Regions from separate parts of the Streptomyces enissocaesilis genome, predicted to be linked through region 4. Evidence: riboswitches for the same ligand, from Rfam matches in the RefSeq annotation. Region 4 holds a riboswitch; each other region holds the start of a gene.
The links. A riboswitch is a leader RNA that binds a small molecule or an ion and turns the genes downstream of it on or off. The one in region 4 is predicted to bind cyclic di-AMP.
Positions count from the first base shown of each region.

Region 1 (3,544 bases), on a different contig from region 4:
GTGGGCCGGGTACGCGTGGTGCCCGTTGCGGTCCGGCGGGGTCTGCTCCATCGGAGGCTGCATGAAGGAAGCCTACGGCTCGCGGGTCCGCCGGGGGCGAGACAGGCCGGGGCCGCCGCGCGCGGCCGGCCCGGGGTCGCGGGCACGGCTTCCCCGAGCGCCATGAGAGACTGGTCTAGACAACCGTTAGAACATGAAGGGCAACACCATGGTTGAGCGCCGTGTCACCGTCGGCTGGGCCGAGGGCCTGCACGCCCGGCCCGCCTCCATCTTCGTTCGCGCAGCGACCGCCTCGGGTGTTCCCGTGACGATCGCCAAGGCCGACGGCAAGCCGGTCAACGCGGCCTCCATGCTCGCGGTGCTCGGCCTGGGCGCGCAGGGCGGCGAGGAGATCGTGCTCGCTTCCGAGGCCGACGGTTCCGACGCCGCCCTCGACCGCCTGGCGAAGCTGGTCTCCGAGGGCCTCGACGAGCTTCCCGAGACCGTCTGACCACTCGGACGGGCTCATTCTCACGAAGGAGCCGTGACATCCCGGATTCGGGACGTCACGGCTCCTTCGCTTTTGCGCGGAAACAGCGGAGACAGCGGAGGTATACGTCAGGAATTCCGGGCAGCAGAAAAAGCCCCCGCCGATTCGCTTTCTTTGTATACGGCGCATCTGTTAATTGCGGCCGCCCCCGGTGTGTACGGCATGTTGCGAAGTCCTCACGCGTTCCGGCCGCGGGCCGGGGCGCCGCAGCCGGTGCGCGGCCACCGCCCGTTCGGCGTGCAGGGCCGTCAGCGCCCGGGCCCGCTGCGCGTCGCCGCGTGCCACGGCGTCCACGATCGCGCCGTGTTCGGCCCAGGACTCGACGGGGCGGGCGGGCTGCTCGACGGCGTACATCCAGGTGATCTTGTGCCTGAGCTGGGTGAGCAGGGCCGTGAGGCCGGGGCTGCCGGACGCCTGGGCGAGCGTCTCGTGGAACCAGCCGCCCAGGGGGCTCAGATCCTCGCCCTCGCCCCGGCGGGCCCGCTCCTGACCGAGCCTGACCAGGCCGCGCAACACCTTGAGGTGCGCCTCGGTGCGCCGCTGGGCGGCGCGGGCCGCCCCCAGCGGCTCCAGCAGCGTTCTGACCTCCAGGAGGTCGGCGGCCTCCTGCGCGGTGGGTTCGGCCACGCAGGCGCCCGCGTGCCGGCGGGTGGTGACGAACCCCTCGGACTCCAGCGTGCGCAGGGCCTCGCGCACCGGGACGCGCGAGACGCCGTAACGGCGCGCCAGCAGCTCTTCGGTGAGCCGACTGCCCCGCTCGAAGACGCCGGAGACGATGTCGTCACGGATCGCCGTGCATACCGATTGCGCGGGAATGCGCATGAGCGGACCTCCGCCTTGATCCTCGCGAAACGCGGTCGAATGACGCCTGTTCGGCGACTCTATTGCAGCGGCGCGCAATTTCCGACGGGCGGCAGGAATTCATGGATATCTTTTGGCCAACGCCGAAGGCCCCGGCGGGAAGCCGGGGCCTTCGGGAAAACCGGGGTGCGTCAGACGTTCACACCGTGCGCGCGCAGGTACGCGACCGGGTCCATGTCGGAGCCGTACTCGGAAGACGTACGGGCCTCGAAGTGCAGGTGCGGGCCCGTCGAGTTTCCGGTCGAACCCGAGAGACCTATCTGGAGGCCCGGGGTGACGGCCTGGCCGACGGAGACGCCGATGGACGACAGGTGGCCGTACTGCGTGTACGTGCCGTCGTTCATCCTGATGACGATGCTGTTGCCGTACGCCCCGCCCCAGCCGGCCTCGACGACGGTGCCCGCCCCGACGGCCACGACGGAACTGCCGGACGCGGCCCGGAAGTCGACGCCGGAGTGGCTGCCGGAGGACCAGAGCGAGCCGCCGCTCCGGTAGCCGGTGGTCACGACGGAACCGGCGACCGGAAGGGTGTAGGCGGTGAGGCGCTCGCGTTCCGCCGCACGGGCGGCGCGCTCCTCGGCCTCGCGCTCCGCCCGCTCCTCGCGCTCCTTCTCGGCCCTGGCCTCCGCCTTGCGCCTGGCCTCCGCCTTGCGCGCCGCCTCGGCCCTGCGCTCGGCCTCCGCCCGGTCGGCGGCGTGCCGCTGCGCCTCGGCCTGGGCGGCGACCTGGTCGGCGAGGGAGTCGCCGACGACGAGGGCCTGGGTCAGGCCGGTCGCCTCGACGGAGTGGGCCGCGTCGGCGCTGGTACCGGCGGCGAGGGCCGGAGAGGCCAGGCTCCCGACGGCGCCGGTCGTCGCGAGGGTGGCAACGCCCGCCAGGCTCGCGCTCCTGCGCGTCAGACGGCCCGGACGGCTCGGACGACGGTGCTTCCCGGTGGCACGGGTGAACGCCATGAAGTGGCTGGTCCTTTCCTTCCTTCTCGCCTACCGGGTTAGCTGACGGGTTCGGAGCAGGAAGGTCTCCTACGGACCCCTTCCGTACGTACGGAAGGACGTCCGATTCACCCCAGGGACTGGGCTCCTCCAGCCGCGAAGGCGGCAGGAGGGTGGGTCCCCGGCTCCCCAGGCTCGCGCCTGACGGGGACTCGGCGATGGCTGCCCGGTGCCACGGATGCGGCTCACTGCTGACGGACAGCCGGACCGACGCTAAGCGGGACATCTTTCAATCACCAAAAAGTCTCCGCGCTTTGTAACGCACCCCACAGGCCAGAAAGGCAACCTCCATAACAAAACGGACATACGCCAAGGACCCCGGCGGCCTGTCGGCCACCGGGGTCCCTCTGCCTCCCGTGGTGAGGGAGTTGCGCGATCGGCTCGCCTCGAACGGACGGACCGTCAGCCGGCGACCACCGTCACGTCACCGATGCCGAGCGCCCTGACGGGCTCCTCGATCTGCGAGGCGTCCCCGACGAGGACCGTGACCAGACGGTCCTCGGGGAAGGCGCTGACGACCGCCGCGGTGGCCTCCACCGTGCCCGTCTCGACGAGGCGGGCGTACAGCTGGGCCTGGAAGTCGTCCGGCAGGTGCTGCTCGACCTGGTCGGCGAGGGTTCCGGCGACGGCGGCCGCCGTCTCGTACTTGAGCGGTGCCACACCCACCAGGTTCTGCACGGCGACGTCGCGCTCGGCGTCGGTGAGGCCCTCGGCCGCGAGGGTGCGCAGCACCTTCCACAGGTCTTCGAGCGCCGGGCCCGTGGACTCCGTGTCCACCGAGCCGCTGATCGCCAGCATCGACGCACCCGATCCGTCGGGAGCGGAGCGCAGCACCTGGCCGAAGGCGCGCACGCCGTACGTGTAGCCCTTCTCCTCGCGCAGGACGCGGTCCAGACGGGAGGTGAGCGTGCCGCCCAGGCAGTACGTACCGAGGACCTGGGCCGGCCAGACCCGGTCGTGCCGGTCGGGGCCGATCCGGCCGATGAGAAGCTGCGTCTGGACCGCGCCGGGACGGTCCACGATGACCACACGGCCCGTGTCGTCGGCCGTCACCGGCGGTACGGGGCGGGGCTCGGCGGTGTCGCCCTTCCACGCCCCCAGGGTGTCGGCCAGCACGGCGTCCAGGTCGGTGCCGTCGAGGTCGCCGACGATCACGGCGGTG
Region 1 covers NZ_BAAAUD010000010.1:54,440-57,983, forward strand. The annotation lists gene ABD374_RS03560 (bifunctional acetate--CoA ligase family protein/GNAT family N-acetyltransferase) at 1-63, opposite strand, end outside; gene ABD374_RS03565 (HPr family phosphocarrier protein) at 209-490, shown strand; gene ABD374_RS03570 (GntR family transcriptional regulator) at 662-1,351, opposite strand; gene ABD374_RS03575 (M23 family metallopeptidase) at 1,522-2,343, opposite strand; cyclic di-AMP (ydaO/yuaA leader) riboswitch at 2,357-2,550, opposite strand; gene ABD374_RS03580 (M16 family metallopeptidase) at 2,785-3,544, opposite strand, start outside.
Region 1: another riboswitch for cyclic di-AMP. It lies ahead of ABD374_RS03575 (M23 family metallopeptidase); the one in region 4 lies ahead of ABD374_RS18820 (transglycosylase family protein).

Region 2 (3,544 bases), on a different contig from region 4:
CTGCTGCACCACCTGTGGCAGCGCAGGGACGTGGCCGGACCGGCGCTGGAGTACGCGGCGCGGGCGACGAGCCGGGTATGGGCCCCGCCACCGCCCCCGTGGCAGCCCCGGCCGCACCCACAGCCGTCACCGGCGCCGTGGTACGGGCCGCCGCCCCAGCGTCCCGCCCCGCACCGGGACCACGCCGTCCACAACCCGTACCGGCAGCAGCGGTAACAAAACCGGCAGCCCTGGCGACGGGGGGTGTGTGCCAGGACTGCCGGGGACTGGGGGAGAACCGCGGGAAACACCGTCGGGCCACCGGGCCGTCGGACCGCCGGGTCGTCAGGCCGTCAGGCCGTCCGAGCCGTGTCAGGCCAGCCGGGCCACCGGCCGTCAGACCGTGAGGCCCTTGTCCCGCAGCCACGCGGCCGGGTCGATGGCGGAGCCGCCGGGCGTGCGCACTTCGAGGTGCAGGTGGTCTCCCGTCACATTGCCGGTGGCGCCCACGCGGCCGATGACGTCGCCCGCCCCGACCTCTCCGGAGGTGACGGTCATCGAGGAGAGGTGGCAGTACCAGATCTCCGTGCCGTCCGGGAGCTCCAGGACGATGCGGTAGCCGTACGCACCCGACCAGCCCGCCGACGTGATGGTGCCGCCGTGCACGGCCTTGAGCGGCGTGCCCTTCGGGGCGGCGAAATCCAGGCCGGTGTGCTGGCCGGAGGACCACATCGAACCGGACTGGCCGTAGGTGGAGGTGAGCGTGTACGACGAGAGCGGCAGCGAGTAGCTGGCGGCCAGCTTGGCGAGCCGCTCCTGCTCGGCCTTGCGCGCGGCCTCTTCCTCCGCCTGCCGCTTCTCCTCCTCGGCCTTCCGCTTCTCCTCCTCGGCCTTGGCCTCCGCCGCGCTCTGCTGCTCGGCCGCCTCGGCCGCGGCCTGCTCGGCGGCCTTCGCCTCGGCGGCCACCTTCGCCTCGGCGTCGGCGGCGTCCTGCTGCTGCTCGGCCTGCTGGAGGATGCGGGCGCGCAGCGCCTCGCCCGCGTCGGTGGTGCCCTGCTGCGCGTCGGCGGTGGTGATGCCCGCGGTGGTGAGCGGGGCGGCGGCCAGAATCGTTTCGCCCGCTGTGCCCGTACCCGCCTGAACGCCTGAGCCCGAGTCGTCGGACACCAGGGAGCCGATACCGGGAAGGGACTTGGCGTCGGGCAGCGAGTCCGCTATCGCGTCGGGAAGGGAGATCGAGACGGCCGGCTTGTCCTGCGCGGTGGCTATGCCGCCCGCGCCGACCGCGGCGATGACGCCGACGCCGAGAACGGTGGAGCTGCGGCCGATCCCGCCGCGCTGCTTGGCGACGCGATGACGGCCGCGTACGGGCCGGATGGACTTCTCGGTGGGATTCCACTCTCCCCAGGTTCCCTCGGCGCCACCGGGAATCCCGGCGGCGTTCGGAACGTTCGGTACCTCGTACCCGTAAGAGGGCAGGGGTGCTTCGGGGGCAGGCCTGTTGGACGCCACGGAGGCGTGCTCCTTTCCTTCCTTCTCGCCTACCGGGTTAGCTGACGGGTTCGGAGCAGGAAGGTCTCCTACGGGCCTCCTCGTAGGTACGAAGGAGTCCGATTCACCCCAAGGAACGTGGTTCCCCGGTTCCCTTGCGGAATTCGGCGCGTGCGCACGGTGTCGTCTCTTGTGACGACTGGGACGACCGTGCCGCGTTATCGAACGTTAATAGACACCGGGTCCGCTTTCCAAGCCGTTCCAGTTGATCGTTAACGATATTGGCGCGGACCAATCGCTACACAAGTGGTCACAGTGGGGCGAGTTGCTGTTCCCCCGATCCACACTCCGAAACCTCTCCGTAGTGACGGTTCGTCAATTGTTATGCGCAGGGGCGTCTTGCGACTACACGGTGTCGCGGGGTTGGCTTCACCACCATGGTTGTCAACAGCACGCGCTCCGTGACCGACCGCTACCGCGAGTTCTCCGAGCAGCAGGCCCGCGGCGTCTCCCCCGCCTACGCCGAACTCACCGCCCGCATCAGCGAGGACGAGGAGCTCTGCGCCCTCATCGCCGCCCTGCCGCCCGGCAACAAGCAGCAGCCCAACCTCCTCCTCGCCGCCGTCCGCTTCCTCGGCGGCCCCCACGAGCGGTGGACTCCCTTCCGCGCCTGGACCCTGGCCCACTGGGACGCCGTACGCGCCGTCGTGCTGACCCGCTTCACCCAGACCAACGAGCCCGCCCGCTGCGCCACCCTGCTGCCCCTCCTCGCCGCGCTCCCGCAGCCCCTCGCCCTCATCGAGGTCGGCGCCTCCGCCGGCCTGTGCCTCCACCCCGACCGCTACGCCTACCGCTACGACGGCGGCGCCGTCCTGGGCTCCTCCCCCGCCACCTTCGACTGCCGTACGGAGGGCCCCGCGCCTCTGCCCACCGCGCTGCCCGACATCGCCTGGCGCGCCGGCATCGACCTCAACCCCCTCGACCCCACCGACGAGGACGACGTCCGCTGGCTCCAGTCGCTGATCTGGCCGGGCCGTGCGGAGCGCCCGCGTCAGCAGCTCGCCGCCATCGAGGCCGTACGTACGGCGCCCCGCCCCCGCCTCGTCCGCGGCGACCTCGTCGACGAACTCCCGGCGCTGGCCGCCGACGCCCCGGCGGACGCCACCCTGGTCGTCTTCCACACCGCCGTACTGACCTACCTGCCGCTCGCCCGCCGCGAGGAGTTCGCCGCGCTCGTCCGCGCGCTGCCGGGCCACTGGATCTCCAACGAGCACCACACCGTGCTGCCCTGGCTCGACGCCCCCGCCCCCGACGACGAGCACCTGCTCACCCTCGCCCTCGACGAGCGCGCGGTCGCCTTCACGGCTCCGCACGGCCAGAGTCTGCACTGGTTCGGTGCGGCGAGTGCGACGGGCGAGACGGGTGCGACAGGTGCGGCGAGTGCGACGCCACCCGCCTGACCAGGCTCACGGTCCGACGGCGGTCCGGCTGCCCCTCGGCGGGCCGCGCGACCGCCAGCAGGGCCATGTCGTCCGTGGCGGCCCCGTGCGTGTGCAGCCGTACGTCGTCGGTGATCGCGTCCAGCAGCTCCTCGGGTCCCGGGAAGATCCGCCCGCGCAGCCGCGCGGGCGGATCGTAGAAGACACCGGCGGCGTTCCTGGCCTCGGAGAGGCCGTCCGTGAAGAGCAGCAGCGTGGCCCCCGGCGGGAACGCGCACTCCTGGGCCCGGTCGGGCCAGGACCCCAGCTCCCCCATCCCCAGCGGCAGCGCGGCCTCGTCCGGCACGATCTCGGCGAGATCCCCGTCGGCGTACAGCACGAGCGGTTCCGGATGGCCGCGGTTGACCAGCCGTACGACGCCCTGACCGCGCGGGATCTCGGCGAGCACCGCGGTCGTGAACCCCTCGAAGGCGTCGAGCCCGTCCCGCCGCGCGCCCTCCCGTATGAGCGCCCGCTCCAGCCGCTGCGCGACGCCTTCGAGCGACCTCTCCTGCTCGGCGGCCTCACGGAACGCCCCGATGACGACGGCCACCGCCTCCACCGCGCCGAGTCCCTTCCCGCGTACGTCGCCGACC
Region 2 covers NZ_BAAAUD010000054.1:45,051-48,594, reverse strand. The annotation lists gene ABD374_RS28530 (PrsW family intramembrane metalloprotease) at 1-216, shown strand, start outside; gene ABD374_RS28525 (M23 family metallopeptidase) at 376-1,491, opposite strand; cyclic di-AMP (ydaO/yuaA leader) riboswitch at 1,503-1,650, opposite strand; gene ABD374_RS28520 (DUF2332 domain-containing protein) at 1,908-2,930, shown strand; gene ABD374_RS28515 (PP2C family protein-serine/threonine phosphatase) at 2,830-3,544, opposite strand, start outside.
Region 2: another riboswitch for cyclic di-AMP. It lies ahead of ABD374_RS28525 (M23 family metallopeptidase); the one in region 4 lies ahead of ABD374_RS18820 (transglycosylase family protein).

Region 3 (3,544 bases), on a different contig from region 4:
ACCACCACGTCCACTCCGGTGATCGCGTCGACGGTCCGGGCGACGCGGTCCAGGTAACCGTCCCGGTCACCGTCCTCGAAGTGCTTCCACGCGCCTTCGGCCGGCACGGTGCGAATGTCGGCCCGCCGCTCCGCCGCGTCCGCCTCCTCCCTGATCAGGTCGCACGTGGGCCCGAAGGTGCTGTCCACCGTGGCGACCACCGCTATGCGGACCGTGTCGCGCTCCGGCGCGGCGGCGACAGCCGCGGCCGCCATCGGACGGTCCAGGCGCAGCACGGGGACACCGAGCCGCGCGCCGTACGCCTCCGCCACCGCGCCGATGGTGGAGCACGTGCAGAGCACCACCGTGGCCCCGCCCTCGCCGACGGCCGCGGCGAGCACCGCGGCGACCTCGGAGCCCGCGGCGCCGGGCCCACCCGAGCGGGCCCTGGCCAGCAGTTCCTCATGGACCACGTGGCGCATTTCGAGGCCGGGGTGCTCGCGGTCGCGCAACACCTCGAAGACGGGGACGTGGGCGGGCGAGGTGTGCAGCAGTGTGAGCATGCTCGCGATCCTAGGGGCGCGACCGGGACGTGCCCCCGGGGCGGAGCGGCCCGGAACGGTCCGGCGGCGGTGTCAGTGACGGGCGCCCGGGGTTTGTCCTGCCGATCAGCGCAACATGGAACTGACGGATCATCTGGAGATTGTCTGCCGCGGTCTGCGAGTGGTGGCTGTGCGCGTTGGGCGCCCCCCTTCCCGTACCTCTTCGCCTTCTCCCCCTCGCCGTGCAGGAGACGCTGCCGCCCAGTGGAGAGGCGGCCCGCTCCCCGCAGCAGGATCAGGACGTCGACCGGGGCGGGTGGCCGGCCCTGCGGCTGCCCGCCCTCGTCGGCCGCGTCGCCGCCGGGGCGAACTGCCTGGACCCCGGCCCCTCGGCCCGGGTGGGTGAGCCGCGCTGCCGGCCCTGCCGGGGATCGCCGCCCGGCTCGCCTGCCGCACCCCGGTGGGCGAGCCGCCGCGCCGCGCGATCGGCGCGGCGATATCCCGGCTGTGTGAGGAACCGACAGCGGGGCCCGGCCCGCTCACGCTCTTCTCGCCGCAGAGCAACTCCCTTATGGGGGGGAAGCCCCTTCCACCGGGGCGCTCACCGCCCACCCGGCGGTCACAGAGGTGAGCGGCACGACGTACGCCGTGCCGTCATCTGCGCGTGGATCCCGCCGCGCCCAAGGGGCCTGACGATCCGTTGCCGGAGTCCCTGGACGGCTGCCCCGACTCCGCGCTCCCCTCCCAGTGGCTGCCCAGCCCTTCCGGGCTGCCCGCCGTGGCGGGTCTGCGGCTGCTGCTGAGCGACGGCTTCGCCGCACTCGGGGAGCATCTGGCCGCCGACGGTGACCGGGCCCCGGGCTGGGAGCAGCGCCCCGCGCGCTCGGTGCCGCATCCGGTGGAGGAGTGCGCCGCGGTCTGCGGACTGGACGAGGACGCCGCGGCGCTCCATTGGAAGCCGGTCCGCTTCAAAGCTGCGGCGGCCGAACTGGGCGGGTCGGGGCTGGTGTTGCGCGCGGACCGGGCGGGGGCGGGCCGCTCCCTCTTCCTGCCGGGCACCCGGCAGGGGCGCAAACCGACGCGCCTCCCCGCAGACGCGTCGAAGCCCGTCCTGCTGCCACCGGCCAGGGAACACCGGTCGACGACACACCCGGTGGCGGTGCCCTCCGGTCCGCTGCCCCTGCATTTCGCGGATGCGTGGGAGGGCCGTAACGGGTGAAGGCGGCCGGAGAGAGCCGCGAATCCACCCAATGTCATATAGGTCTAAATCGCCTTATCGCATGGCATATAGCCTGCCGGTCGAGGCGGTTGGGCGCCCGCCCCTGCCCGGCGGAGCACCCCAAGTGATATGAGTCACGGCCCGCAACGGCATGGCTGAAGCGGTACTGGGCACAGTTCCGGCCCCCAGAAAGAAAGTTGAGTCCTCGCTCAAGGCGAGTGACGGATTTTTCTCCGTCCGGAACCGCGATATGGATCATGCGGAGCAATTTCAGGGCTTGTTCCGCCCGGCCACTCTCGCTTACGGTCACCGTCAATCCGGGTGGACCGCCGAATCCTGCCGCCGTCCGGAAACCACACCCACTCACGTACGGCAGGAGCGGGGGACCCAGGTAAGCCGCCGTTCCGGAATTCCGGAACGGCTCGGGGTGAAGTCGCATTCACATGCGGCCGGGCATCTCCAGCCCGAACCCGACAGCTCACCTCGCAGGCGACGGAGAGGAATTCACCATGCCCGCAAAGGGTAAGCACCGCCGTTCCAAGTACGCCTCACTCACTCGGGGCTTCATCGCCGCGGGTACGGGAGGCGCCGCACTCGTCCTCCCGCTCCTCGGCGCGACTTCTGCCGGCGCGGCGCCGCAGGCCGTCGCCGTCGAGAAGGCCGACTCCGTCATCTATGCCGTGATGTCCGGCGACTCGCTCTCCAAGATCGCCGGTGACCACTCCGTGGCCGGTGGCTGGGAGAAGCTGTACCAGGACAACCGGGAGGCCGTCGGCGACAACCCCTCGCTGATCCGTCCGGGCCTGGAGCTGACCATCGCCAGGGGGACCGAGGCCGAGGCCGAGAGGCCGGCGTCCTCCTCCGACCGGGCCGACCGTTCCGAGCGGAAGACCGCGCCGGCCGCCGAAAGCGACGCCCCCGCCGTGGAATCCGCGTCCTATTCCAACGACCTCGACGGCTGGATCAAGGAATCGCTGGCCATCATGGCCAAGCACGGTATTCCCGGTACGTATGACGGAATTCACCGGAACATCATGCGCGAGTCCTCGGGCAACCCGATGGCCATCAACAACTGGGACTCCAACGCCGCCGCCGGAACACCCTCCAAGGGTCTTCTCCAGGTGATCCAGCCGACGTTCCAGGCCTATCACGTGCCCGGTACGTCGCTGGACAGTTACGACCCTGTCGCCAATATCACCGCCGCGTGCAACTACGCCGCCGACAGGTACGGCTCGATCGACAATGTGAACGGCCCCTACTAGGAGGCCCGCGTCGTCGGCCCCGCTCCCCCGCCGTTCAGGCGACGGGGCGGGGCCGACGGCGTCCTCCGTCCGGGTCGCGGCCGGTCAGGTTCCCGCCGGGCCGGGGCGGGCAACCGCAGCGGCCCGGCGGCAAGCGACAGGCGCACTGCGGCGGCGGGACGCGGAACATACGGGTGAGGTGGGCGAGGGGCACCACGCCGCGCCCCAGCCGGACGAGCCCCAGGGCGAGTGCCTCGCCGTCGGGCGGGGGAGAAGCCGAGGGCGGTGTCGAACGGCTGCACCGGGGTCCGCGGTCGCACACCGTGCCCGGCAAGCAGCCAGACACTCGGATGCCCCGGCGAGCTCGGCGGGCTGCCGCACGCGGGAGCCGTCCAGCGTCTCGACAGCCTCCCGCAACGGCTCGTGCGACCCGGTGCCCGAGCCGAGCGGCGCCCGCCGGCTGCCCGCCCTCGACCCGGTACGCAGCCGGACAGCTCTGGCCGTGGACCTGGGCCTGCTGGTGTCGGGTGAGCGCCTGCCCGGCACGGCGCACATCGCCGCCG
Region 3 covers NZ_BAAAUD010000011.1:28,680-32,223, reverse strand. The annotation lists gene ABD374_RS04160 (aspartate/glutamate racemase family protein) at 1-542, opposite strand, end outside; gene ABD374_RS04155 (hypothetical protein) at 1,186-1,740, shown strand; cyclic di-AMP (ydaO/yuaA leader) riboswitch at 2,087-2,247, shown strand; gene ABD374_RS04150 (transglycosylase SLT domain-containing protein) at 2,250-3,002, shown strand.
Region 3: another riboswitch for cyclic di-AMP. It lies ahead of ABD374_RS04150 (transglycosylase SLT domain-containing protein); the one in region 4 lies ahead of ABD374_RS18820 (transglycosylase family protein).

Region 4 (3,544 bases):
CAACCCGGAGCAGCGCGAGCGCCTCCAGCGCGCACTCGGCGAGGGGGACACGGAGCTGCTCGCCACGGGTGTCGAGGAGCTCCTGCGGTACGACGGCCCGGTGGAGCTGGCGACCTGGCGGTACGCCACCGAGGCGCTGACCCTGGGCGGCCGGGACATCGGGGCGGGCGACCCCGTGCTCGTCGTCCTCGCCGCGGCCGACCGGGACCCCGCACGCTTCGACGACCCGGACACGCTCGACCTCTCACGCCGCGACAACCAGCACCTCGGGTACGGGCACGGCATCCACTACTGCCTCGGTGCGCCGCTGGCCCGGCTGGAGGGGCAGACGGCGATCGCGACGCTGCTGCGACGCCTCCCCGATCTGCGGCTTGCGGCAGAACCCGACGATCTGCGGTGGCGCGGCGGCCTCATCATGCGCGGATTGCGCACCTTGCCCGTGCAGTTCGGGGCAGAACGGAAGTGACGGCGCGTCACGAGCGAGACCTTCATGTGATCTCCGCTGTATCGACTTGTGACAGACGTTCGAGTGCGGCTACGTTCACCGTCAACCTCAGCCGTCACTCGAAAGGCCACCGCATGCGCTCCGGGAACGGTAGACACCGCCGCCCCCGTCAGGCTCCAGCTCTCGTCGTCGCGGCAGGAGTCGCCGGATCGGCCATCGCCATCCCGCTGCTCGGCGCGACCGGCGCGAACGCTGCCGAAGCCACGACCTGGGACCGGGTGGCCGACTGTGAGAGCGGCGGCATGTGGAGCGCCGACCTCGGCAACGGCTACTACGGCGGACTCCAGTTCTCGCCGGAACTCTGGCAGCGCTTCGGCGGTACGGCGTACGCGCCGCGCGCCGACCTCGCCAGCCGCTCCCAGCAGATCCAGGTGGCCGAGAAGGTACTGGCGGGACAGGGGCCGCAGGCGTGGCCGAGCTGCGCGCTCATCTCGGGCCTGACGGAGGGTGAGGACGCCGCGCCGGGCGGCGGTGCGACCGCTGAGCCGGAAGCCGCGCCGAAGGCCGGCTCGAAGGCCGACGCGTCGGCCGAGGCGCCGGAGAGCACTACGGCCCCGAAGGCGTCCTCGGGCAAGAAGGCGGCCGGCGCCGGGAAGTCCGCCGGGCCGGCGGCGACCCCGCCGGCCGGCGCCGCCGACTCCGCGGAGGCCGAGACCGACGACGCCGCCGAGACGTCCGGCGCGCCCGCCCGTGAGGCCGCTGGGGCCGCCTCCGGGAAGGACGCTCCCCAGGGCAAGCACCGCGGCGTGAAGGCCCGGGAGGACGCGGGCGCCCTATCCGGCGATTCGGTCATAGATCGCGAATCGGGCCGCCATGCCTCGCGAGGTGACGGGCCGACACGCGACGCGGTCGGCACGTCCGGCGCCCAGGGGCGGGAGCGGGAGGCGGACGCCGGCGAGGGCAAGGGCGAGGACGCGGACCAGGGTTACACCGTCCGCACCGGCGACAACCTCTGGGCCATCGCCGACGCGCACGACGTGCGCGGCGGCTGGCCGGCGCTCTACGCCGCGAACGAGAAGGCCGTCGGGTCCGATCCGGACCTCATCGTCCCTGGCCAAAGCCTCGATCTGGACTGAAATCAGGGGCAGTTCGGGCCGGTATGTCCCCATTGGGGGCAGTGAGACATGGGTCTCTTTGCCTCACTTCACACGGTCGGCCCGAACGGACCGTCAGATTCGCCCCTGACCTGCGCGGATGGAGATCGGGCGGGGGCGCGAATGGGCGATATTTCCGTGATGCTCCTCTTTGAACATCGCGGGCTCATGTGTTTACGGTCGAACCGCTCGCCACCGCGGGCCCCGTCGACCGTCACGCCGAATCCTGCCGGCGGCCGGGGGGAACCGACGCGTAAAGCGCCGTAGGCAGGAGCGGGGGACCCAGGTAGGCGCCGGGCACCGGACGTCGGAAGACGGACGGAACCGGCTTGGGGTTAAGGCGCGCGACGCAGGTCGCGCGGCCGGGCACTCATTGGCCCGAACCCGACAGCTCACCTCGTAGGCGTCGGTGAGGAGATGTCGCATGCTGTTTTCCGGCAAGGCCAAGCACCGTCGTCCGTCCAAGGTCACCCGCATCGCCGCGTTCGCCGGCATCACCGGCGCCGCTGTCGCCGTCCCGCTGATGGGCGCGACGTCGGCCTCCGCCGCCTCCGTCGAGACCTGGGACGCTGTCGCCCAGTGCGAGTCCGGCGGCAACTGGTCCATCAACACGGGCAACGGTTACTACGGTGGCCTGCAGTTCTCCGCGTCCAGCTGGGCCGCCGCCGGCGGCACGCAGTACGCCCCCACCGCCGACAAGGCGTCCAAGGCCCAGCAGATAGCCACCGCCGAGAAGCTCCTCGACATGCAGGGCCCGGGCGCCTGGGCCTGCGCCGGTGCCGGCGGCCTGACCAACGACGGCGTCGACCCGGGTGTCGACACCTCCGGCTCCTCGCAGCCGCAGCAGCAGAAGGCCGCGCCCCAGCCGCAGCAGACGCAGGAGCAGGCCGCCCCGCGCGCCGCCGAGCAGCCCGCCTCGCGCAGCGAGGTCCGCTCCGCGCCGAAGGCCGAGACCGCGAAGCCCGCCGCCCCGAAGACCATCGAGAAGGGTGACGGCGAGTACGAGGTCAAGTCCGGCGACACGCTCGGCAAGATCGCCGAGGCGAAGAAGGTCAAGGGCGGCTGGGCGAAGCTCTACGAGCTGAACAAGGACATCGTCGACGACGCCGATGTCATCTACGTGGGCCAGCAGCTGCACCTCGGCTGACCCGCTTCCCCCCGGAACACCCCGGTCCGGCGCGCTTCCCCCGTGCGCGCCGGGCCGGGGTTTCCCCTTTCCCCTTACCGATCAGTAGTCCGGAACGCCCTCCCGCACATCCAAGAGTTACGTCCGCTATTGCGGGGATTCGTGCCTCTTCTTGTCCCAGCGGGCGGGCGAACGGCCGATCGATGCCCCCGAGCCGGTTAGGCTCTTGTCGCAAGGCCAAAGTGACCCTGCATCCCTAGCGTCACATCCCAGAAGGAGATGCTCGTGCCGTCCATCGACGTCGTCGTAGCCCGGGAAATCCTGGACTCCCGAGGCAATCCCACGGTCGAGGTCGAGGTCGGCCTCGACGACGGCAGCACCGGTCGTGCTGCTGTTCCGTCCGGTGCCTCCACCGGAGCGTTCGAGGCCATTGAGCTTCGCGACGGTGACCCGAACCGCTACCAGGGCAAGGGTGTCGAGAAGGCCGTCCTCGCCGTCATCGAGCAGATCGGCCCGGAGCTCGTCGGCTACGACGCCACCGAGCAGCGCCTGATCGACCAGGCCATGTTCGACCTGGACGCCACCGAGAACAAGGGCTCCCTCGGCGCCAACGCCATCCTCGGCGTCTCCCTCGCCGTCGCGCACGCCGCCTCCGAGGCGTCCGACCTCCCCCTCTTCCGCTACCTCGGCGGCCCGAACGCGCACCTGCTGCCCGTTCCGATGATGAACATCCTCAACGGTGGGTCGCACGCCGACTCCAACGTCGACATCCAGGAGTTCATGATCGCGCCGATCGGCGCCGAGTCGTTCTCCGAGGCC
Region 4 covers NZ_BAAAUD010000039.1:85,869-89,412, reverse strand. The annotation lists gene ABD374_RS18830 (cytochrome P450 family protein) at 1-466, shown strand, start outside; gene ABD374_RS18825 (transglycosylase family protein) at 580-1,581, shown strand; cyclic di-AMP (ydaO/yuaA leader) riboswitch at 1,849-2,020, shown strand; gene ABD374_RS18820 (transglycosylase family protein) at 2,024-2,746, shown strand; gene eno (phosphopyruvate hydratase) at 3,005-3,544, shown strand, end outside.